Regions from separate parts of the Streptomyces sp. NBC_00341 genome, predicted to be linked through region 2. Evidence: riboswitches for the same ligand, from Rfam matches in the RefSeq annotation. Region 2 holds a riboswitch; each other region holds the start of a gene.

The links. A riboswitch is a leader RNA that binds a small molecule or an ion and turns the genes downstream of it on or off. The one in region 2 is predicted to bind cobalamin.
Region 1: it holds a riboswitch for cobalamin, as region 2 does, so the genes downstream of both, metE (5-methyltetrahydropteroyltriglutamate--homocysteine S-methyltransferase) here and OG892_RS08045 (cobalamin biosynthesis protein) in region 2, are expected to answer to the same signal.
Region 3: it holds a riboswitch for cobalamin, as region 2 does, so the genes downstream of both, OG892_RS27310 (ribonucleoside-diphosphate reductase subunit alpha) here and OG892_RS08045 (cobalamin biosynthesis protein) in region 2, are expected to answer to the same signal.
Region 4: it holds a riboswitch for cobalamin, as region 2 does, so the genes downstream of both, OG892_RS33250 (iron ABC transporter permease) here and OG892_RS08045 (cobalamin biosynthesis protein) in region 2, are expected to answer to the same signal.

What each region holds. Positions count from the first base shown of each region.
Region 1 is NZ_CP108002.1:670,333-675,829, reverse strand. Features, by position in the region: gene metE (5-methyltetrahydropteroyltriglutamate--homocysteine S-methyltransferase) at 1-1,749, opposite strand, end outside; cobalamin riboswitch at 1,913-2,130, opposite strand; gene OG892_RS03080 (FUSC family protein) at 2,441-3,952, shown strand; gene OG892_RS03075 (lactonase family protein) at 4,057-5,127, shown strand; gene OG892_RS03070 (sirohydrochlorin chelatase) at 5,207-5,497, opposite strand, start outside.
Region 2 is NZ_CP108002.1:1,802,309-1,807,805, forward strand. Features, by position in the region: gene OG892_RS08025 (alpha/beta hydrolase) at 1-1,041, opposite strand, end outside; gene OG892_RS08030 (class II aldolase/adducin family protein) at 1,120-1,833, opposite strand; gene OG892_RS08035 (inorganic phosphate transporter) at 2,069-3,346, shown strand; gene OG892_RS08040 (hypothetical protein) at 3,359-3,592, shown strand; cobalamin riboswitch at 3,750-3,883, shown strand; gene OG892_RS08045 (cobalamin biosynthesis protein) at 4,034-5,047, shown strand; gene OG892_RS08050 (cobyric acid synthase) at 5,044-5,497, shown strand, end outside.
Region 3 is NZ_CP108002.1:6,024,855-6,030,351, reverse strand. Features, by position in the region: gene mctP (monocarboxylate uptake permease MctP) at 1-902, shown strand, start outside; gene OG892_RS27315 (GNAT family N-acetyltransferase) at 1,017-1,529, shown strand; cobalamin riboswitch at 1,618-1,755, shown strand; gene OG892_RS27310 (ribonucleoside-diphosphate reductase subunit alpha) at 1,894-4,290, shown strand; gene OG892_RS27305 (ribonucleotide-diphosphate reductase subunit beta) at 4,290-5,306, shown strand; gene OG892_RS27300 (hypothetical protein) at 5,303-5,497, opposite strand, start outside.
Region 4 is NZ_CP108002.1:7,392,210-7,397,706, reverse strand. Features, by position in the region: gene OG892_RS33260 (ABC transporter substrate-binding protein) at 1-1,003, opposite strand, end outside; gene OG892_RS33255 (ABC transporter ATP-binding protein) at 1,019-1,801, opposite strand; gene OG892_RS33250 (iron ABC transporter permease) at 1,801-2,910, opposite strand; cobalamin riboswitch at 3,012-3,158, opposite strand; gene OG892_RS33245 (alpha/beta hydrolase) at 3,340-4,824, shown strand; gene OG892_RS33240 (MFS transporter) at 5,006-5,497, shown strand, end outside.

The sequences.
Region 1 (5,497 bases), 1.1 Mb from region 2:
CTGGTCGTCGCGGACGAAGGACCAGGCCAGCATGGTCACCGGTCCGGTCAGCATGCCCTTGACCGGGCGCCCGGTGAGCGACTGGGCGTACGAGGTCCAGCGCACCGTCATCGGCTCGGGGCGGGAGATGTCGCCCGCGAGGATCGGCGGGCGGACGTAACGCGTGCCGTACGACTGGACCCAGCCGTGCTGGGTGGCGAGGTAGCCCGTGAGCTGCTCGGCGAAGTACTGCACCATGTCGTTGCGTTCGGGCTCGCCGTGCACCAGGACGTCGATGCCGGTCTTCTCCTGGAAGGCGATGACCTCCCCGATCTCGGCCCTGATCCGCTCCTCGTAGCCGGCCGTGTCGATCCGTCCCGCGCGGAGATCGGCGCGGGCGGTGCGCAGCTCGTTCGTCTGCGGGAACGAGCCGATGGTGGTGGTCGGCAGCAGCGGCAGCCCGAGGTGGGCCCGCTGGGCGGCGGCGCGTGCGGTGTACGGCTGGGAGCGGCGGCCGTCGGCGTCAGTGATGGCCGCCGTCCTGGCCCGGACGGCGGGGTCGCGGGTGATCGGGGAGTTGGCGCGGGACGCGAGGTCGGCGCGGTTGGCGGCGATCTCGGCGGTGATCGCGCCGGTGCCCCGGGCCAGTCCCTTCGCGAGCGTGACGATCTCGGCGGTCTTCTGCTCGGCGAAGGCGAGCCAGCGAAGGATCTGCGGGTCGATGTCCCGCTCCGGCGCGGTGTCGAGCGGGACGTGCAGAAGGGAGCAGGACGCGGCCACGTCGACCCGGTCGGCGAGGCCGAGGAGGGTGGCGAGGGTCGAGAGGGACCTCTCGTAGTCGTTGATCCAGATGTTGCGGCCGTTGACGACACCCGCGACGAGGCGCTTGCCGGGAAGCCCGCCGACGGCGGCGAGGTCTTCGAGGTTGGCGGCGGCGGCATCGGTGAAGTCCAGTGCCAGACCCTCGACCGGGGCCTTCGCCAGGACGGGGAGTGCCTCGCCGAGCCGCCCGAAGTAGGAGGCGACGAGGAGCCTGGGCCGGTCGGTGAGGCCGCCGAGGTCGCGGTAGGCGCGGGCGGCGGCGTTCAGCTCGGCCGGGGTGCGGTCCTGGACCAGGGCGGGTTCGTCGATCTGCACCCACTCCGCGCCGGCGGCGCGCAGATCGGCGAGCACCTCCGCGTACACCGGCAGCAGCCGGTCCAGCAGGGTGAGCGGCTCGAAGCCGGCCGCCACCCCGGGGGCGGGCTTGGCCAGCAGAAGGTAGGTGACCGGGCCGACGAGCACCGGCCGGGCGCTGTGCCCGAGCGCGACGGCCTCCCTGAGCTCGGTGACCTGCTTGGTGGAGTCGGCGCTGAAGACGGTGTCCGGACCGAGTTCGGGGACGAGGTAGTGGTAGTTGGTGTCGAACCACTTGGTCATCTCCAGCGGCGCCACGTCCTGGGTGCCGCGAGCCATCGCGAAGTACCCGTCGAGCGCGTCGGCGGCGACGGCCGCACGGTGCCGCTGCGGGACCGCGCCGACCATGACGCTGGTGTCCAGGACGTGGTCGTAGTACGAGAAGTCACCGGTCGGGACCTCATGGACGCCGGCGTCCGCCAACTGCTTCCAGCTGGACCGGCGCAGTTCTGCCGCCGTCTCCCGCAGGGCGCCGGCGGTGACGCGGCCCTTCCAGTACCCCTCGACGGCCTTCTTCAGTTCCCGGTTCGGGCCCTGGCGGGGGTAGCCGTAGACGGTGGCTCGTGCTGCCGCGGCTGCGGGCTTGGGTGTCACGGAAATCTCCTTCGCGAGATGACTCCTGAACATCCCGGAGACGGGACACGGACGCGAAGGGATGACGAACCGGACGGATATCGCACACGCCTCGGCGCGGATTCTCCGTCTGGATACGTACGCCGACCCGCCCACGAGGTCACCGGGATATCCGCGTCCGAGGGTTCGGGTGCGGGCAACGGGCAGGTCTTCGGACTCGTGGGCTCGTCTGCCGGGGGCAGACTCCTACTGGCCGTCGCTTCCCGGATCCGAACGGATCCAGTGCGTATGACGGCGGTCGTTCCCACTTACCGCTGCGGGGCAGTCCCGGATTCACACCGGGTTCCCTCTTGCGACGCGTCTGTCTGGCGGACAGGGCGAACCAGCTGCACCGGCCAGCCTAGAGGGTGGACCGCCCCTGCGGCACCGCTGTTCACCATCCGGGATGTGGAAGGGGGCGAAGACCTTGCTGCGAGGTGGCGTGTTTCGCCTCCGGGGCCTGCCGGTCCTCAGGCTGGTCCGTTGGCTCTGCTGTGGTCGCACGGAATGCGAGATAGCTGGGCCATTGGCCCATAGGGATGGGTCCAAGTTGAACCATTAGCCCCCCAGGTGTTGAGATGTGGCTGTCAATGGCGCTGCGGGTCCCTCGGGGATCTCTGTGGCGCCTTTCTCATGTCTGCGCTGGTGCCATGCGCGAAAGGGGCGAGGCGACTTGCTGAAGAGGGCGTTCGTCGCACACGATCCCGGACGGATCCGGCTGCGGTTCGCGTCCCGGGCCGTGCTCGGCATCGGGCTCGCCGTCGCGCTGTGCGGGGCGGTCGGACACTCTCTGGTGGCGGCCATCACGGGAGGCCTGGCCGCGCTGCTCGCCCTGTTCACGGTGACCGACCCGACCGTGCGCGGGCAGGCGACGACGACCGCGCTGCTCCCCGTCGTCGGCCTCCCGGTGCTCACGCTCGCCGCCGTGCTGCACGATGTGCCCGTCGCCCGCGACCTGGCGTTCCTCGCCGTCGTGGGGGCGGGGGTGTACGCGCGGCGGTGGGGGCCGCGCGGGCACTCGCTGGGCGTATTCGCCTTCATGGCCTACTTCTCCGCCCAGTTCCTGCACACCGTGCCCGGCCGGCTGCCCGAGTTGTACGCGGCCGTGCTGCTGTCGCTCGTCGCGTCATCGCTGGTGCGGTTCGGGGTGTGGTGCTACGAGCGCCGGATCGCGGCCCCCGTGGCGGCCGGCCTTCCCACGGGAGCGGCGGGGCTGCGGCGGATCACGACGCGGCAGGCCGTACAGGCGACCCTGGGCGCGGGATTCGCCCTCGCGGTGGGGCAACTGCTCTCGGACCAGCGCTGGTACTGGGCGGTCGGCGCCACCTGGTGGGTGTTCGTGGCCACGACCTCGCGCGGCGAGACCGTCGTGCGCGGATTCAGGCGGTTCCTGGGGACCGTGCTCGGTATCGGGCTGGGCTTCGCCGTGGCGGTACCGCTGCACCACGAGCCGGTGGTGGCGGCCGCCGTCGTGGCGGTGGGCGTGTTCGGGATCTTCTACACCGCCGCCGTCTCCTACACCTGGATGATGCTGGCCGTCACCGTGATGGCGAGCATGCTGTACGGGCTGCTCGGCGTGCTCGACGCGGGACTGCTGGTGCTCCGGGTCACCGAGACGGGGGCCGGTGCGCTCGGCGCCGTACTCGCGGTGCTGTTCGTGCTGCCGGTGACCACGCACTCGGTGACCGAGGCCTGGGTGGAGCGGGCGCTGCGGTGCGTGCACACCTGCACGGCTCAGGCCGCTGCCCGGCTCGCGGGAAGCGAGGACGCCGACCCGCCCCGGCACGTCGCCGAACTGGAGGCCATCCTCGGCCGGGTACGGCTGTCGCTGGCGCCGCTGGTGCATCCGCTCAACCCGATGAGGGCCCGCAAGGCACGGGCCCGGCAGGTGCTCGCGCTGCTCGACGACTGCGCGCGCGAGGTGCGCGGACTGGCCTCCGTCGCCGCCGACCCGGAAGCCTCGCACGACGCCCGGCTCGCCGCCGCCTGCTGGCGCGTCGAGAGCGCGGTGGAAGCGCTGACGGCCCCCGAGCGGCCGGCCCGCACTCCGCTGGCCGCAGGACATCCGGCGCACGCCGCGGAGACGGAACCCGCCCTCGCCCATCTGCACGGCCTGGAGCGCGCGCTGGCCGAACTGGCCGCGCCGCTGCACAGCCCGCCTAGGGCCCCGCTGGCCGCGGCCTGATACCGCACCCTTTGGTCCAGACCACCCACCGCACTGCTACCGTCGCCGCGGAAGATCGCGACGGTCCCCACTGTCGCGATCAGTCGGCGGAGAAAGGCAGTGCGGTGGACAGCAGCAACGGTGCCGGACGGGCATTCATCGGGTCCTTCACCTCGGCGGGCGGGCGGGGCATCACCGTCGCCGCCGTGGACCAGGAGACCGGGGCGCTCACCGTCCTGGGCGCTACGGATTCCGTGCCCAACCCCTCCTACCTGGTACTGGGCCGGGGCGGGGGCCCCGATGGCGCGGTCCTGTACGCGGTCAGCGAGAGCGAGCCGGGAGCGGCCGCGGCTCTTGACGTCACCCAGGACATACCCCGGGTGATCGGCGCCCTCCGGCCGGTGGACGGGGACAGCCCCACCCACCTCGCGCTTGCCGGCGGCCGACTGCTGACCGCCAACTACGGCTCCGGCAGCGTCACCGTGCTGCCGGTGGGCGCGGACGGCTCGCTCGGCGCCGCCGACAGCGTGCTCCAGCACGAGGGCAGCGGGCCGGACGCCGCCCGCCAGGAGGGCCCGCACGCCCACCAGGTGCTCCCCGACCCCTCGGGGAACTGGGTGCTCAGCGTCGACCTCGGAACCGATTCGGTACGGGTCTGCGCGCTCGACCCGGGCACCGGAGCGCTGCGCCCGCACGGGGAGACGGTGCTGCGGCCGGGTACCGGACCACGCCATCTCGCCTTCCACCCCGACGGCGCTCACGCCTATGTGCTGAACGAGCTCGAACCCACGGTCACCGTGTGCCGGTGGGACGCCGTCTCCGGAGTCCTCGAAGCGGTCGACGAGACGCCCGTACTGCCCGCGGAGGCGACCGGGGACGCCGCCGGGGCGAGCTACGCGTCCGAGGTCGTCGTCTCGCACGACGGCCGGTTCCTCTGGGCGGCCAACCGGGGGCACGACAGCATCTCGGTGCTCGGCCTCGACGCCACGGGGGAGAAGGCTTCCCTGGTCACCACGGTGAGCTGCGGCGGCCACTGGCCGCGCGACCTCGCGCTCGACCCCACCGGGCGACGGCTGTACGCGGCCAACGAGCGGTCCGGGAACGTCGCCTGGTTCGCCGTGGACCCGGAGACCGGTATCCCGGTCCAGGAGGGCTCCCTGGAGGCTCCTGCGGCCTCCTGTGTGATCTTCGCCTGACGGGTACGGGCGCGTGGTGATGGGCCGGCCGGCCCATCACCACGCGCCCGTCAGGAAACGGAACGCACCCCGGAACGGATCAGAGGGCCTGTGCCCCCTGTGCCACCGGAGCGGCGATGCCGAGCGTCGTGGTGTACATCGACATCACCAGCTTGCCGATCGCGGGGTAGGCGCCGAGCGGCTCTGCCGCCGCGCAGCCCGCGTCCTTGACGGCGGAGTCCAGCAGCCCCTCGGCCACCTCGGGCCCCACCAGATACGGCGCGACCGCCAGCTGGAGCGAGCCGGAGTCCCTCAGCTGCGCGGCGATCGACGCGACGGAACCCTCGACATCGAGCGCGGCGGCCATCACGGGCACCGCGAGCCGCGCGGC
Region 2 (5,497 bases):
CACGGGGTGCAGGGCGACCAGGTCGGGGCGGTGGGCGGCGAGCGCGCGGGACGGCTGCCAGGGTGCCAGGGTGTCGTCGGGCCCGTGGAAGATCAGGGTGGGGACGTGCAGGGTCAGGGGCAGTGAGGTGTCCAGGAGCCGGGTGCCGCGCAGTCCGGTCTGTCCCTGGGCGGCGCGGACGGCGAGGGGCAGCAGGGCGGTCGGCACCCCGCGGGCGGCGGCCAGGGCGCGCAGGGTGGTGGCCCAGTCCAGCACCGGGGAGTCGAGGACGAGGCCGCAGATCCGGTCCCGGAGCGCGGAGTTGGCGGACGCGTGGAGCGCCATGGAGGCGCCGGTCGACCAGCCGTGCAGCACGACCTTCTCGGCGCCGTAGCGCACCGCGAAGCGGATGGCCGCGTCCAGGTCGCGCCATTCGGACTCCCCGAGGTGGCTGAGGCCGTCCGGCGAGCGCGGTGCTCCGGCGTCGCCCCGGTAGGCGATGTCGAGCACCGGCAGCTGCTGCCCGTTCAGGAAGCCGAGCAGGTTCAGGGGGTGTTCCCTGGTGGTGCCGATGCCGTGCGCGGTGATGACCCAGGTGTCCCGGGGGCCGGGCACGAACCAGGCGGGCAGGGCGCCGAGTTCGCCGGTGATCTCGACCTCGCGGTGTTCGAGGCCGAGGGCGGTGGTGGGGTCGCCGCTGTGCAGCTCGGGCGTGATGCGGACCTTGGCCCCGGGGCGCAGGGTGCCGCGGTTGACGCGCTCCAGCCGGCGCACGACGGTGTCGGCGGCCTGGTGGGCCTGGTCGATCACCGGGCCGACGACGGCGTGGACGTCGTCACCGACCAGCCCGTAGGTGCCGGGCCGCAGCGCGGCGAAGGAGCGGGTCAGGGTGACCTGCCCGGCCGCCGTCGCGTGCACGGTGACTCTGCGGTCGGCGGGGAACGGACGTCCGGACGGCGCCTTGAGGGCGACGTCGCCGGCGTACCGGCCGGCCGCGACCGCTGCCGCACCGGCGCCGAGGAGTGAGGTGACGACTGCTGCCGTCGCTTTTGCCGGGTGCACGGCTTCAGTCTCATGGGCGCTCGCGCACTCGGCCAGCGGGCGGGGGCCGTCCGGTGACGACCCCCGCCCCCGGCGGGCTCAGTCCGGCTGCCCGTACCCCTTCAGCGCCTCCCCGACGTCGCTCAGCTGGTCCGGGGTGAGCAGGGCCGGGGAGCGGCCGGGGACGGCGCTCGCGGCGAGCCAGAGGCGGCACAGCCATTCGAGCTGGGCGGTGCGGTCGTACGCCTCGTCGAGGGTGGCTCCGTAGGTGACGGTTCCGTGGTTGCCGAGCAGGCAGCCGGTGCGGTCCCGCAGGGCGGTCAGCATGTTCGCGGCCAGCTCGTCGGTGCCGTACCGGGCGTAGGCGGCGACCCGGACGGGGCCGCCCAGCAGCGCGGCCGCGTAGTGGATCGGCGGGACCTCGGCGACGAGCGTGGAGACGGCTGTGGCGTGCACCGCGTGGGTGTGCACGACGGCGGCCGCCGCCGTGTTCCGGTAGACCGCGAGATGGAGCGGAAGTTCGCTGGTCGGGGCCAGCTCACCGAGGACCTGGTTGCCCTCCAGATCGACGCCGACCGCGTCCTCTGGGCGGAGCCGGTCGTACGGCACACCGCTCGGGGTGACCAGGACGGTGCCGCCCACCCGCGCGGAGACGTTGCCCGAGGTGCCGACGACCAGTCCGTCGGCCGCCGTCCTGCGGGCGGTGGCGACGACCGCGCCCCAGGCCCGTTCGATGTCTCCGGCGTGGTCGGTGGCACCGGTGTGTTCGATGTGCCCGGCGTGTTCGACCGGATCCTGCCGCTGATCGCTCATACGAAGATCCTTTCAACTGATGAGCGGTCCATGATTCCGTCTCCCGCCGGAGACCGGCCGGCCCCGGATTCGGGGCCCACACCGCCCCCTGCCCGCCCCGACCTGTCGGACCACGGCCAAACAGAGCGACGCCCCTCCGATTGGGGTCACCGCAACGCCCTGTTCAGTTCATCTTCCGTTCACCCAGGTTGCCTACGTTCCTCGTGCCACTGACGTCGAACGATTGCCTGGGTAAATGGAACACATCACGCTGCTGCTCGCGATTGTGATCGTGACAGCTCTAGTGTTCGATTTCACGAACGGTTTCCACGACACCGCCAACGCGATGGCGACCACCATCTCGACCGGCGCACTCAAACCCAAGACAGCGGTGGCGATGTCCGCCGTTCTCAACCTCGTCGGCGCGTTCCTGTCGGTGGAGGTCGCCAAGACGATCTCCGGCGGGATCATCAATGAGAACGGCCTCAGAACCGAGGTCATCTTCGCGGCGCTCGTCGGCGCCATCCTGTGGAATCTGCTGACCTGGCTGGTCGGGCTCCCGTCCAGCTCCTCGCACGCCCTCTTCGGCGGTCTGATCGGCGCCGCGGTGATGTCCGCGGGCTGGTCGTCGGTCGACGGCGGCACCGTCGTCACCAAGGTGCTGCTCCCCGCGGTCGCCGCCCCGATCGTCGCCGGACTGGCCGCGCTGCTGGCCACCAAGCTGACCTACCGGATCGGCGGGAAGGTCCAGGGCGGCGCCCAGGAGAAGGCGACCGCCAAGGGCTACCGCGCCGGACAGATCGCCTCCGCCGGGCTGGTCTCCCTCGCCCACGGCACCAACGACGCACAGAAGACGATGGGCATCATCACCCTGGCCCTGGTCACCGGCGGAGTCCTGTCCCCCGGTTCGAACCCGCCGGTCTGGGTCATCGTCAGCGCCGGAATGGCCATCGCGCTCGGCACCTACCTCGGCGGCTGGCGCATCATCCGCACCATGGGCAGCGGCCTCACCGAGCTCAAGCCGCCGCAGGGCTTCGCCGCCCAGACCAGTGCGGCCACGGTCATCCTGGCCTCCTCGCACCTCGGCTTCTCCCTCTCCACCACCCAGTCCTGCTCCGGCGCCGTGATGGGCGCCGGACTCGGCCGCCGGGGCGGTGTGGTCCGCTGGTCCACCGCCACCCGGATGTTCATCGCGTGGGGTCTGACGCTGCCGGCCGCCGGTCTGGTCGGCGCGGGGGCGGAGTTCCTCACCAAGCAGGGCACCTGGGGTGTCGTACTCGTCGCCGTACTGCTGATCGCGGGCTCCGGAGCGATCTGGGTCCTGTCCCGCCGCAAGCCGGTCGGCCAGGACGATGTCGCACCCGGCGCCCAGGACGGCGCTCCGGTCACCGGGGACGCCGAACCCGCGGGCGTCATCACCACCGCCATCGCGGCCGTCAGCCCGCCGCCCACCGCGGCCGCCCAGGCCCACGACCTCACCGCCACCATCCCGGCCCCGTCCGTAGCCGACCCGGCACGACCCGCCACGGTGTAAGGAAGATCCTCCATGAACATCGACTGGGCAGCCCTCGGCACCGTCTTCGGCGTCTCTCTCGTCGCCACCGTCGCACTGGTGGGCCTCTTCACCCTGGGCATCGCCGGCCTCTCCAGGCAGCCGGAACCGGCCGAGCAGGGCGGGCAGTCCGGCGGGTCCCTGATGCTCGCCCGCGCGGGCGCGTACGTCTGCTTCGGACTGTGCGCGGCGGCGGTGGCCTACGGGATCTACCTGATCGTCGCCTGATCCACAGCCCCTGATCCGTCCGCCGCGTCGGGCCGGCCGCACCTCGGGTGCGGCCGGCCCGATGTGCGTCTCAGCACACTGCACCGTCGCAGGTCAACGGTAGGTTGACTGGCGTTCGCGGAGCGTGGTGGACTGCCGGAGCCATTACGGCGACAGCAGAGGAAGCCGGTGCGAATCCGGCGCGGTCCCGCCACTGTCACCGGGGAGCAGTCCCCCACCACCGGAAGTCACGGTCCACGCCGAGTGGGCTGGAAGACCGGGGGAACTGCGGATCCGGGAGCCAGGAGACTCTCGTCGCCGGTCACGTCGAACCAGGGCGCGGACCCTGAGTGAGGACATATCGCCATGCCCGGCCGCCGTGCGCCCGTCTCCGTGTCTCCCCTTCGACCAGCACCAGCCGCCCGCGCGAAGGCCCTTCGAGGCGCGACGGCCGGCTGAACCGTGCGTGCCGATCGCATTTTCGCGTACGGCGCCACGGCCGGTCTGATCGGTGATCTGCTGCTCGGTGATCCCCGCCGGGGACATCCGGTCGCCGCCTTCGGGCGCGCCGCGGCAGGCGTCGAACACCGTCTGTGGCGCGACCACCGCGGGTGGGGCGCCCTGCACACCCTGGTCTGCGCCGGAGGCGCCGCCGGCGGTGCCGCACTGGCCTCCCGAGCCCTGCGCCGCCGTCCCGCCGCCTCCGTCGCGCTGACCGCCGCCGCCACCTGGTCCGTCGTCGGCGGTACGTCGCTGGGGCGCGAGGCCCGGTCCATCGGCGGCGCGCTGGCCGCCGGGGACCTCGGCCTGGCGCGGGAGCGGCTGCCCCATCTGTGCGGCCGCGACCCGCAGTCCCTGGACGGACCGCAGATCGCCCGCGCGGTGGTGGAGTCCGTCGCGGAGAACACCTCCGACGCCGTGGTCGGCGCCCTGGTGTGGGGTGCGCTGGGCGGGGTCCCCGGACTCGTCGGCTTCCGGGCCGCCAACACCCTGGACGCGATGGTCGGCCACCGGTCGCCCCGCTACCTGCGCTACGGCTGGGCCTCCGCCCGCCTCGACGACCTCGTGGGCTGGCCGGGCGCCCGGCTCACGGCCCTGCTCGCCGTCGCCGCCGGCGGCCGGCCCCGGGGCGCGCTGCGGGCCTGGCAGGCGGATGCCGCCAAGCACCCGAGCCCCAACGCGGGCCCTGTGGAGGCCTCGTTCGCGGGCGCGCTCGGCGTACGGCTCGGCGGCACCCTCGCCTACGGCGGCCGGGTCGAGCACCGCCCCGTGCTCAACGGCGAGGCGGGCCGGGCCGTGGAGACCGAGGACATCGAACGCGCCGTACGGCTGTCGCGCCGGATCGGGGTGCTGGCCCTCGGCGTCAGCGTGGCGGCCCGGCTGGGCGTGGGCGCCGCCGCACGACGGATCACCTCGACGCGCGGCCCGGGGACTCCTGCCCCGGGTGCGCGCACCTCAGGACGGAGACCGACATGAGCGGCGGACTGCTGGTCGCCGGTACCACCTCCGACGCGGGCAAGAGCGTCGTCACGGCGGGCATCTGCCGCTGGCTGGTGCGCCGGGGGGTGAAGGTCGCGCCGTTCAAGGCGCAGAACATGTCCCTCAACTCCTTCGTCACCCGCGAGGGCGCCGAGATCGGCCGGGCCCAGGCCATGCAGGCCCAGGCCGCCCGGGTGGAGCCGACCGCGCTGATGAACCCGGTGCTGCTCAAGCCCGGCAGCGACCGCTCCAGCCAGGTCGTCCTGATGGGGCGCGCGATCGGCGAGATGAGCGCCCGCGGCTACCACGGCGGCAGGCAGGAGCAGTTGCTGTCCACCGTCGTGGACTGCCTGGAGCAGCTGCGGTCCACGTATGACGCGGTGATCTGCGAGGGCGCGGGCAGTCCGGCCGAGATCAACCTCCGGCGCACGGACATCGTGAACATGG
Region 3 (5,497 bases), 4.2 Mb from region 2:
CCGGTGCGCTCGCGCCCGGCGTGGACGGCCAGTGGGGTTACGCCACGCTGGCGTTGGGCTCGGCGCTGGCGCTCTTCATGTACCCGCACTCGATCACGGCGACGCTCTCCAGCCGCAGCCGCAACGTGATCCGCCGCAACACCACGATCCTGCCGCTGTACTCGCTGATGCTGGGCCTGCTCGCGCTGCTCGGCTTCATGGCGATCGCCGCCGGGGTCAAGGTGGACAACGGCCAGCTGGCGATCCCGCAGCTGTTCGAGGACATGTTCCCCGACTGGTTCGCGGGCGTGGCGTTCGCCGCCATCGGCATCGGCGCCCTGGTCCCCGCGGCGATCATGTCGATCGCCGCGGCGAACCTGTTCACCCGGAACATCTACAAGGACTTCCTGAAGCCCGACGCGACCCCCGCCCAGGAGACCAGGATCTCCAAGCTGGTGTCGCTGCTGGTGAAGGTCGGCGCGCTCGCCTTCGTCCTCACCATGGACAAGACGGTCGCGATCAACTTCCAGCTGCTGGGCGGGATCTGGATCCTCCAGACGATGCCGGCCCTGGTCGGCGGCCTGTTCACCCGGTGGTTCCACCGCTGGGCGCTGCTCGCGGGCTGGGCGGTCGGCATGGTCTACGGGACGGCCGCCGCCTACGGGGTCGCCAGCCCCACCCAGGCGCACTTCGGCGGGTCCTCCAAGGAGATCCCGGGCATCGGCGAGATCGGCTACATCGGCCTGACGGCGTTCGTGCTGAACATCGTGGTGACCGTCGTCCTCACCTTCGTCCTGAACGCACTGAAGGCCCCTGCCGGGCTCGACGAGACCTCTCCCGGCGACTACACCGCGGACGCGGGCGACCCGGGCGTGAAGACGGAGCTCCCGCCGGCCACGGCCGGGGCCCCTGGCGGTCACTGACCGAGGTGAACGGGGAGCCGCACCCCGCCTGCGAGGGGGTGCGGCTCCCCGTTCGCGCGTCCGGGCGGAAAACCCCGTGCCACCGCCGCCCGGGGGTGCGGCAGACTCCCCTGCATGGACATAACCATCAGGCCGGTCGAGCCCGCCGAGTACGCCGCCCTCGGCGAGATCACCGCCGAGGCCTATCTCGGGGACGGGCTGCTGGACTTCGGCGCCGACGATCCGTACCTGGTACAGCTGCGCGACGTCCCCCGGCGGGCCGAGGAGGCCGAGGTGCTCGTCGCGGCGGACGCCCGGGGCCGCGTCCTCGGCGGGGTCACCTACGCGCCGCCGGGCAACCGCTGGGCCGATATCGCGGCGCCGGACGAGGCCGAGTTCCGGATGCTCGCGGTCTCCCGCGAGGCCCGCGGGGCCGGGGCGGGCGAGGCGCTCGTCCGGGCCTGCGTCGACCGCGCACGGGCCACCGCGGGGGTCACCGGGATCGTCCTGTCGACGCAGCCGGCCATGCGCGGGGCCCATAGGATCTACGGGCGCCTCGGCTTCGTCCGGACCCCGGAAAGGGACTGGTATCCGATCGAGGGACTCTCGCTCCTGACGTACCGCCTGGAGTTCCCGGCGGACTCCTGATCGGCCTCTCCTGACGGCCAGGCGACACGACACGGACGGTCTCCTGATCGGTCACGCGACACAACATGTGGGGGCTGCCTCATCCGGCGGCCCCCACATGTATGCTCGTGCTCGCTGTCGCCGCAGGGAAATCCGGTGCGAATCCGGAACTGTCCCGCAACGGTGTATTCGGTGTGCTTTTGTGCACCCCCGAGTCCGAGGACCTGCCGACAGCGCGTCCGGCTCGACCGAACCGGATGCCCAGACGTCCGGGCCTCGTGGATGGGCCGGTGGACGCCGCACGGAGTGCTGCCCCGACGGGGCCCCGCTCCGCCCGGCTGCCCCGCTCCCCCCCGGCCCAGAGCCGAGCGAGGGAGAGCACCACGTGACCATCGCGCCAGCCGATCCGGTTTCAGCGGCCGAATCAACGGGAACCACGAGCGACGGACCGGGCACCGCACTGCTGCGGACCCTCACCGCGCTCACCGCGGATCTGCCCGACACCGACCCCGGACGCGTCGCCGCCGCCGCGCTGCGCGGCCGCAACGCCCGGTCGGACGAGGCCGAGCTGCGCTCGCTGGCCACAGAGGCGGCCGCGGGCCTGATCTCCGAGGACCCCGCCTACTCCCGGCTCGCCGCCCGGCTGCTCACCCGCTCCATCGCGGACGAGGCCGCCGGGCAGGGCGCGACGTCCTTCTCCTCCTCGGTCGCCGTCGGACACCACGAGGGCCTGATCGCGGACCGCACCGCCGAGTTCGTGACGCTGCACGCCGCCGCCCTCGACGCCCTGGTGGGACAGGCGCTCGCCGACGGGGATGACGACCGCTTCGGCTACTTCGGACTGCGCACCCTGCACAGCCGCTACCTGCTGCGCCACCCGATCACCCGCCAGGTCGTCGAGACCCCGCAGCACTTCATGCTGCGGGTGGCCGCCGGGCTCGCGGAGGACAACTCAGAGCGCGCGCTGGACGAGGTCGCGGCCCTGTACCGGCTGATGAGCCGGCTGGACTACCTGCCCTCCTCCCCCACGCTCTTCAACTCCGGCACCCGGCACCCGCAGATGTCCTCCTGCTACCTGCTGGACTCGCCGCTGGACGAGCTGGACTCGATCTACGACCGCTACCACCAGGTGGCGCGCCTCTCCAAGCACGCGGGCGGCATCGGCCTCTCGTACTCCCGCATCCGGGCCCGCGGTTCGCTGATCCGGGGCACCAACGGGCACTCCAACGGCATCGTGCCGTTCCTGAAGACGCTCGACGCCTCCGTCGCGGCGGTCAACCAGGGCGGCCGGCGCAAGGGCGCCGCCGCCGTCTACCTGGAGACCTGGCACGCGGACATCGAGGAGTTCCTCGAACTGCGCGACAACACCGGTGAGGACCAGCGCCGCACGCACAACCTGAACCTGGCGCACTGGATCCCGGACGAGTTCATGCGCCGGGTCGACGCGGACGGAACCTGGTCGCTGTTCTCCCCGGCCGACGTGCCCGAGCTGGTCGACCTGTGGGGCGACGCGTTCGACGCCGCGTACCGCGCCGCCGAGGCCAAGGGCCTGGCCCGCAAGACCATGCCGGCCCGTGAGCTGTACGGCCGGATGATGCGGACCCTCGCCCAGACCGGCCAGGGCTGGATGACGTTCAAGGACGCCTCCAACCGGACCGCGAACCAGACCGCGGAGCCGGGCCGCGTCGTGCACTCCTCGAACCTGTGCACCGAGATCCTGGAAGTCACCGACGACGGCGAGACGGCCGTCTGCAACCTCGGCTCTGTCAACCTCGGCGCGTTCGTCGAGGGCGGCACGATCGACTGGGAGCGCCTGGACGCCACCGTGCGCACCGCCGTGACCTTCCTGGACCGGGTCGTGGACATCAACTTCTACCCGACCGAGCAGGCCGGGCGCTCCAACGCCCGCTGGCGGCCGGTGGGCCTGGGCGCGATGGGCCTCCAGGACGTCTTCTTCCAGCTGCGGCTGCCCTTCGACTCCCCCGAGGCGCGCGCCCTCTCCACGAAGATCTCCGAGCGCATCATGCTCGCCGCCTACGAGGCCTCCTGCGCGCTGGCCGAGCGGTCGGGTCCCCTTCCCGCCTGGTCCGAGACGCGGGCCGCACGCGGTGTGCTGCACCCCGACCACTACGACACCGAGCTGAACTGGCCGGAGCGCTGGGACGCGCTGCGCGCCCGGGTCGCGAAGACCGGCATGCGCAACTCGCTGCTCCTGGCCATCGCGCCGACCGCGACGATCGCCTCGATCGCGGGCGTGTACGAGTGCATCGAGCCGCAGGTCTCCAACCTCTTCAAGCGCGAGACGCTCAGCGGTGAGTTCCTCCAGGTCAACGCCTACCTGGTGGACGAGCTGAAGAAGCTCGGCGTGTGGGACGCGCGGACCCGGGAGGCGCTGCGCGAGGCGAGCGGCTCCGTGCAGGGCTTCGCCTGGATCCCCGAGGACGTGCGGGCGCTGTACCGCACCGCGTGGGAGATCCCGCAGCGCGGCCTGATCGACATGGCGGCGGCCCGTACGCCGTTCCTGGACCAGAGCCAGTCGCTGAACCTGTTCCTGGAGACGCCGACGATCGGCAAGCTCTCCTCGATGTACGCGTACGCCTGGAAGCAGGGGCTCAAGACGACGTACTACCTGCGCTCGCGCCCGGCGACGCGGATCGCGCGGGCCGCGTCCGGCCAGGCCGCTGCCGCCGCCCCCATTCCCGTACAGCAGGCCGCCGCACCCGACGCGGACGCGATCGCCTGCTCCCTCGAAAACCCCGAGTCCTGCGAGGCCTGCCAGTAATGAGCACCAACGAAAACAAGAACCTGCTGGACCCGGGCTTCGAACTGACCCTGCGGCCCATGCGCTACCCGGACTTCTACGAGCGCTACCGGGACGCGATCAAGAACACCTGGACGGTGGAGGAGGTCGACCTCCACTCCGACGTCTCCGACCTCGCCAAGCTGTCGCCGGGCGAGCAGCACATGATCGGGCGGCTCGTCGCGTTCTTCGCGACCGGTGACTCGATCGTCTCCAACAACCTCGTGCTGACGCTGTACAAGCACATCAACTCCCCCGAGGCGCGGCTGTACCTGTCGCGGCAGCTGTTCGAGGAGGCCGTGCACGTCCAGTTCTATCTGACGCTGCTGGACACCTATCTGCCCGATCCGGACGACCGGGCGGCGGCCTTCGACGCGGTCGAGGAGATTCCCTCGATCCGTGAGAAGGCGCAGTTCTGCTTCAAGTGGATGGACTCGGTCGAGAAGATCGACCGGCTGGAGACGAAGGCCGACCGCCGCCGTTTCCTGCTGAACCTGATCTGCTTCGCGGCGTGCATCGAGGGGCTGTTCTTCTACGGTGCGTTCGCCTACGTGTACTGGTTCCGCTCGCGCGGACTGCTGCACGGCCTCGCCACCGGGACCAACTGGGTCTTCCGTGACGAGACCATGCACATGAGCTTCGCGTTCGAGGTCGTGGACACCGTCCGCAAGGAGGAGCCCGAGCTCTTCGACGACGCCCTCCAGCAGCAGGTCACCGACATGCTGAAGGAGGCCGTCGAGGCGGAGCTGCAGTTCGGCCGCGACCTGTGCGGCGAGGGGCTGCCGGGCATGAACACCGAGTCCATGCGCGAGTACCTGGAGTGCGTCGCCGACCAGCGGCTCGCCCGGCTGGGCTTCCCCGCGGTGTACGGATCGCAGAACCCGTTCTCGTTCATGGAGCTCCAGGGCGTCCAGGAGCTCACGAACTTCTTCGAGCGCCGCCCGTCGGCGTACCAGGTGGCGGTCGAGGGCACGGTCGGCTTCGACGACGAGTTCTAGATCCTCGCCCAGCTCCTGACGTACGGACGCCGTGCGGCCTTCACCGGCTGTGCGGCGTCCGCCGTTTCCGGTGGTGCGGTTCTCCGGCTCCGTTGCGCGTCCCGGAGCTCGCGGTCGATGCGGAGCTCGCGGGCGATCCCGATCAGGGCCGGGAGCAGGACGAGGGCGATAACAGCGGATATGCCCAGGAC
Region 4 (5,497 bases), 5.6 Mb from region 2:
CGAGTGAGGCGATGGCTGCGGGATTGCGCGGGCTCTCGACGAGGTCCACGTAGTCGAGGACGACGATGCGGTCGTTCTTGATCGCCGACACATTGGCCAGCGGCGGATAGGACTTCAGGAACTTCCGCTTCTGCTCCGCACTCGTGTCCCCGTAGTTGTTGATGACGATCACCTCGGGGTCCCGCTCGACGACGGTCTCCCATCCCACCGTCGTCCAGGTGTCCTTGAGGTCCTTCATGACGTGATCGCCGCCGGCCCTGGTGATGATGTCGTGCGGTCCGGCGTAGGCGCCCGAGGTCAGCGGCTTGTCCCGGCCGTCGTCGTAGAGGAACACCCTCGGCCGGTCGGCGCCCTTCAGGGCGGTCGCCTGTGCCTGGGCCACTTCCTTCCGGAACCGTGCGATCAGGGATTCGGCACGCTTCTCGACGTCAAAGATCTTCCCCAGGTTCCGGAGATCGGTGTAGAGCGCGTCGAGTGGCGGCATCACTCCTCGCGCCTTCCCCTGCCCGTTGCGGCACGACTCGCTCAACAGGTAGGAGTCGATGCCCACCTTCTTCAGGGCTGCCGGGGTGAATCCGTCGCCCTCGTTGAAGCCGTAGTTCCAGCCCGCGAAGACCAGGTCGGCGCGTGCGTCGAGGACGAGTTCCTTGTTGATCGTCTCCTTGGACAGCCAGGCGGTCTTCCGGTAGCCGCCCTTCCAGGGGACGGATGTCAGATCGCCCTTGTCGTCGGGCATCACATAGCCCGCCATATGGTCTTCGAGTTCCAGGGCGAACATGATCTCGGTGATACCGACGTCGTTGGTGACCACGCGCTGCGGCGCCTTGTCGTAGGTCTTCTTCTCACCGCAGTTCTCGACGGTCACCGGGTAGTGGCCTCCGGCCGCGGGTGCGCTCCTGTTGTCGTTCCCGTCCTGCGGGGTGATCTCGGCGCCGCAGCCGCTGAGGGCCATGACAGCGGCGAGGGCGAGGCCGAGTGCGGAGGGACGTATCGGGCTGGGCATGGTGGCAGTGCTTCCTTAGGAAGGGTCGACGGGGAGGAGGCGGTCGAAGATCAGCTGTACGGCGCCGGTCTCCGGGTGCGGTACTCGATGCGCCCGGACGCCGAAGACCTCGGCCAGCAGCTCAGGGGTGAGTACGTCGTGCGGGGCGCCCGACGCGACGATCCGGCCCCGGTCGATGACATGGAGGACGTCGCAGTGGAGCGCGGCGAGATTGAGGTCGTGCAACGCCGTGAGCACGGTCAGTCCGCTGGCCCGTACCAGGGCCAGCACCTCCAGCTGCTGGGCGATGTCCAGGTGGTTGGTGGGTTCGTCGAGCACCAGTGCCCGTGGCTGCTGCGCCATGGCGCGGGCGATCAGGACCCGCTGCTTCTCGCCTCCGGACAGGGTCAGGAAGCCCCGGTCGGCCAGGTGGCCGGCCCCGACCTCCGCCAGCGCCGCCTCACACGTGCGCCGGTCCTCCTCGGACGCACGGGCCGTCGGTCCCTGGTGCGGCATCCTTCCCATCGCCACGATCTCGGCGACGGTGAAGTCGAACTCGTGACTCGACTCCTGGGGAAGCGCGGCCAGTCGGCGGGCGCTCTCCCGCGGGCTCAGGGCGTGCAGGTCCTCGCCACCGATCCGGACGGTGCCGGCGGAGGGGCTCAGGGCCCGGTAGACACAGCGCAACAGCGTTGACTTCCCGCTGCCGTTGGGCCCCACCAGGCCGACGAGCTGACCCGCGCCCGCCCGCAGCGTGATCTCCTCCACCAGCCGCGCGCCGGCGATCTCGACCGTCAGCGCGTCGATATCGATCCGCATCACGCGCCCCCGAAGGTGTAGGAGCGGCGGCGCATGAGCAGGATGAAGCACGGTACGCCGATCATCGCGGTCAGTACGCCGAGCGGCAGTTCGGCCGGGGCGAGCAGCACCCGCGAGAGGATGTCCACCCAGATCAGCAGGACGGCGCCCGCGAGCGGTGCGACGGCCAGCAGACGGCGGTGATCCGCGCCGACCAGCATGCGCGCGGCGTGCGGGACCATGAGCCCGACGAAGCCGATCGCGCCGCTCACCGCCACCAGTGCCCCGGTGACCGCGGCGGAGACCAGGAACAGCTCCTTGCGCAGTCTCCCGGCGTCCACTCCCAGCGCGGCGGCGGTCTCGTCACCCATCGCCAGGGCATTGAGCCGGCGCGCCGACCACCAGAGGTGGGCGAGGCCGCCGATCGTGGCGCCCGCGGCGATCGGTACGGAGGACCAGGTGGCGCCCCCGAGGCTGCCCAGCATCCACATCATCGCGGAGCGGGCGGCCTCGCCCCGCTCCGCGGCGAACACCATGAACGTCGTGATGGCCGAGAAGCCGTAGTACATCGCCGTGCCCGTCAGGACCAGGCGCAGCGGGGTCAGTCCGCGCGCGGTGCGGGCGACCGCGTACACGAGCATCATCGCGAGGAGTGCGGCGAGGAAGGCTGCCGTGGACAGCGCCCAGACGCCGAATGCGCCGAAGACCCCGAAGATGAGCACGGCGTTGGCACCGACGGCCGCGCCGGAGGAGATGCCGAGGACGAACGGGTCGGCGAGGGCGTTGCGGACCATGGCCTGCACCGCGACGCCGATCGCGGACAGTCCGGCTCCGACGACCGCGGCCAGCAAGGCTCGTGGAAAGCGCAGCTCCCACACGATGGTGTACCCGGCAACTTCGCCGGGAGCGATCCGCTGTCCCGTCAGGCCGGCCCACAGGTAGCGCGACACCTCTCCCCAGGAAATCCCGGAGGCACCGATTCCGGCGCCGCAGACCAGGGAGAGCGGCAGCAGGGCACACAGCGTGATCACCAGCAGGGGCAGGGGAACGCGCCGGGGAGGGGCGGGCCCGCCACCGGCGCGCGCCGCGCGCGAGGGCGGGGCTGGTATGCGTTCGAGGGGAGTGACCACGTTCGGATCGCTTTCACCTCAGGCCGTGCGTCTGCACGATCGAAGGAGCGGCCCGGACGCGAGGCGCCCTGTGCAGCACCTCTCGCAGTCCACGGCGAATTGACAGGAGCTTTCACCGCCGCGGGTAATCGGGCTCGCGGAGCCATCAGGACGGCTCCGCCTACCGTTGCGGGTCAGCGCCGGAATTCGACCGGACTTCCCCCGCGGGGCGTGAGCAGCTTACGGGTACGGCACGGACCCCTCCTTATCTGGGCCCCCGCGCCCCGATCGCCCCCGATCCCCCTGAACGGTCCCCGAGCGGTCCCTGACCCGACCCGGAGAAGCCCCTGATGCGGGCACCACACGGGCGACGGCGCACCTAACGTGACGGCGGGTGCCCCGGCCGGGTCCGCACGCCTGACACAACCGCTCTCCTCGCAAGGAGGATCCATGCCGTTCAGGGACAGATCTGCGCTGCGGCTCGTCGCCGCACGGGGCACGGCCACGGCCGTGGCCGCTGCCACGACCGCCGTCGCCGGCCTCGCCGCCGCTCCCGCGGTCCACGCGTCGCCGCCCGCGACGGCGGCCCTGCGGTGGGCACCGTGTGCCGCCCCGGCGAAACCGGGAGCCGAGTGCGCCACGCTTTCGGTGCCGGTCGACTGGGACCGCCCCGACGGGCCGAGACTCGACCTGGCCGTGGCCCGCCGCAAGGCCACCGAACCCGGGGCACGCGTCGGCTCGATGGTGTTCGGCCCCGGCGGGCCGGGCGACTCGGGTGTGGAGAGGGTGGTGAGCGGGATCAACCGGTTCAGCCCCGAGGTCCGCCGCAGGTTCGACATCGTCAGCTTCGACCCGCGCGGCGTGGGCGGCAGCAACCCGGTGACCTGCTCCGGTGACCTGCTCGCCGAACGGCCGTCACCGGAGCTGAGGAGCCAGGCCGACTTCGACGCCACCCTGGCGTACAACAGGCGGCTCCGCGCCGACTGCCGGGCCCGTACCGGCCCGGTGTTCGAGCACCTCGACACCGGGCAGACGGTCCGTGACCTGGACGCGCTGCGGGCCGCCCTCGGCGAGCGGAAACTGACCTTCTACGGGAGCTCGTACGGCACGCTGCTCGGCGCCCAGTACGCCGAGACCTACCCGCGGCGCGTGCGCGCGATGGTGCTGGAGAGCGTGATGGACCACAGCGTCGCGGCCACCCGTGAGTTCCTGCGCTCGGAGGCGGCCGCGGCGCAGGACTCGTTCCAGGAGTTCGTGAAGTGGTGCGCCGGTGCGGCGGACTGCGCGCTGCACGGCCGCGACGTCCGCGCCGTCTGGCAGGGCCTGCTGGCCCGCGCCGCACGCGGCGAGCTGGCGGACCCGGACAGTCCGGGGAGGTCACTGTCGGCTTCGGACCTGGTCAACAAGTACGCGTTCCGGAGGTTCTACGAGGCCGACTACGCGGGACTGGCCACGGTGATCGCGGGGATGGAGGCGAGCAAGCCGCTGCCGGCATCACCCACCGGGACAGCGCCGCTGCCGCCGGCCACCCCGGTCTTCTGCTCGGACTGGCAGCTGCCGGTGCGCGACTACCGGGAGTACGCCTCGCTCGTCGCCGCAATGAACGTGACCGCGCCCGACCTGCCCTACCTGCTGTCGATCCACATGGCGGCGGCCTGTCTGGGCGCGCCGACCGCCAACCCGCAGCACCGCCTGGACGCGCCCGGCGCCCCGCCGGTCCTGCTGTCCAACGCCCTGCACGACCCCGCCACCGGCTACCCGTGGGCCGTGTCGGTGGCCCGGCAGCTCGGCCGCAGCGGCGTACTCCTCACCTACGAGGACCGGGGGCACGGCAGCGTCACCAGCGGCCCGTGCATGGAGAACGCCGTGGACAGCTACCTCACCGACCTGGCGGTCCCGGCACGGGACACCAGCTGCCCCGCCGAGCCGTCCTGACGACCGGGGCCTCTCGTTCCACCCGGGGCCGGCCTTACTGAGCCACCGGGCGACGCCAGGTCCGTGACCCTCGCTTCTCCCGTTCGGCACTTCTCCCGTTTGACCTGAGTAGACCTGTCTGTCTAATCTACTTCCAGAGATTAGACAGACAGGTCTACTCACATCCTGGACGGGAATGGTCATGACGAATCCCTCGGTCGCCCGGACGTCCAACCCGGCCCGCACCTCGGACGCGGCGCCCACCGGTCCCGGATCCGGGACCGGATCCGCTCCCCTATCCACTGCCATACCCGCGCGGGCCCGACGGCTGCCGCCGAACGTGGCGCTGTACGCACTCGCCTCGATCACCATCTCGTTCCTGGCGGCCTCCAGCGCGCCCACCCCGCTCTATGCCGTCTACCAGGCGGAATGGGGCTTCGACCCGATCACCACCACCGTGGTCTTCGGCGTCTACGCGGTGGCGGTGCTGCTCGGGCTGCTCACCATGGGCAAGCTCTCCGACCACGTCGGCAGGCGGCCGGTCCTGCTGGCCGCGCTGGCGGCGCAGGCCGCCTCGATGATCGTGTTCGCGACCGCCGACGGCGTGCCCGCGCTGATGGTCGCCCGGATCGTCCAGGGTCTGTCGACCGGCGCGGCGCTCGGCGCGATCGGTGCGGGAATGATGGACATCAAC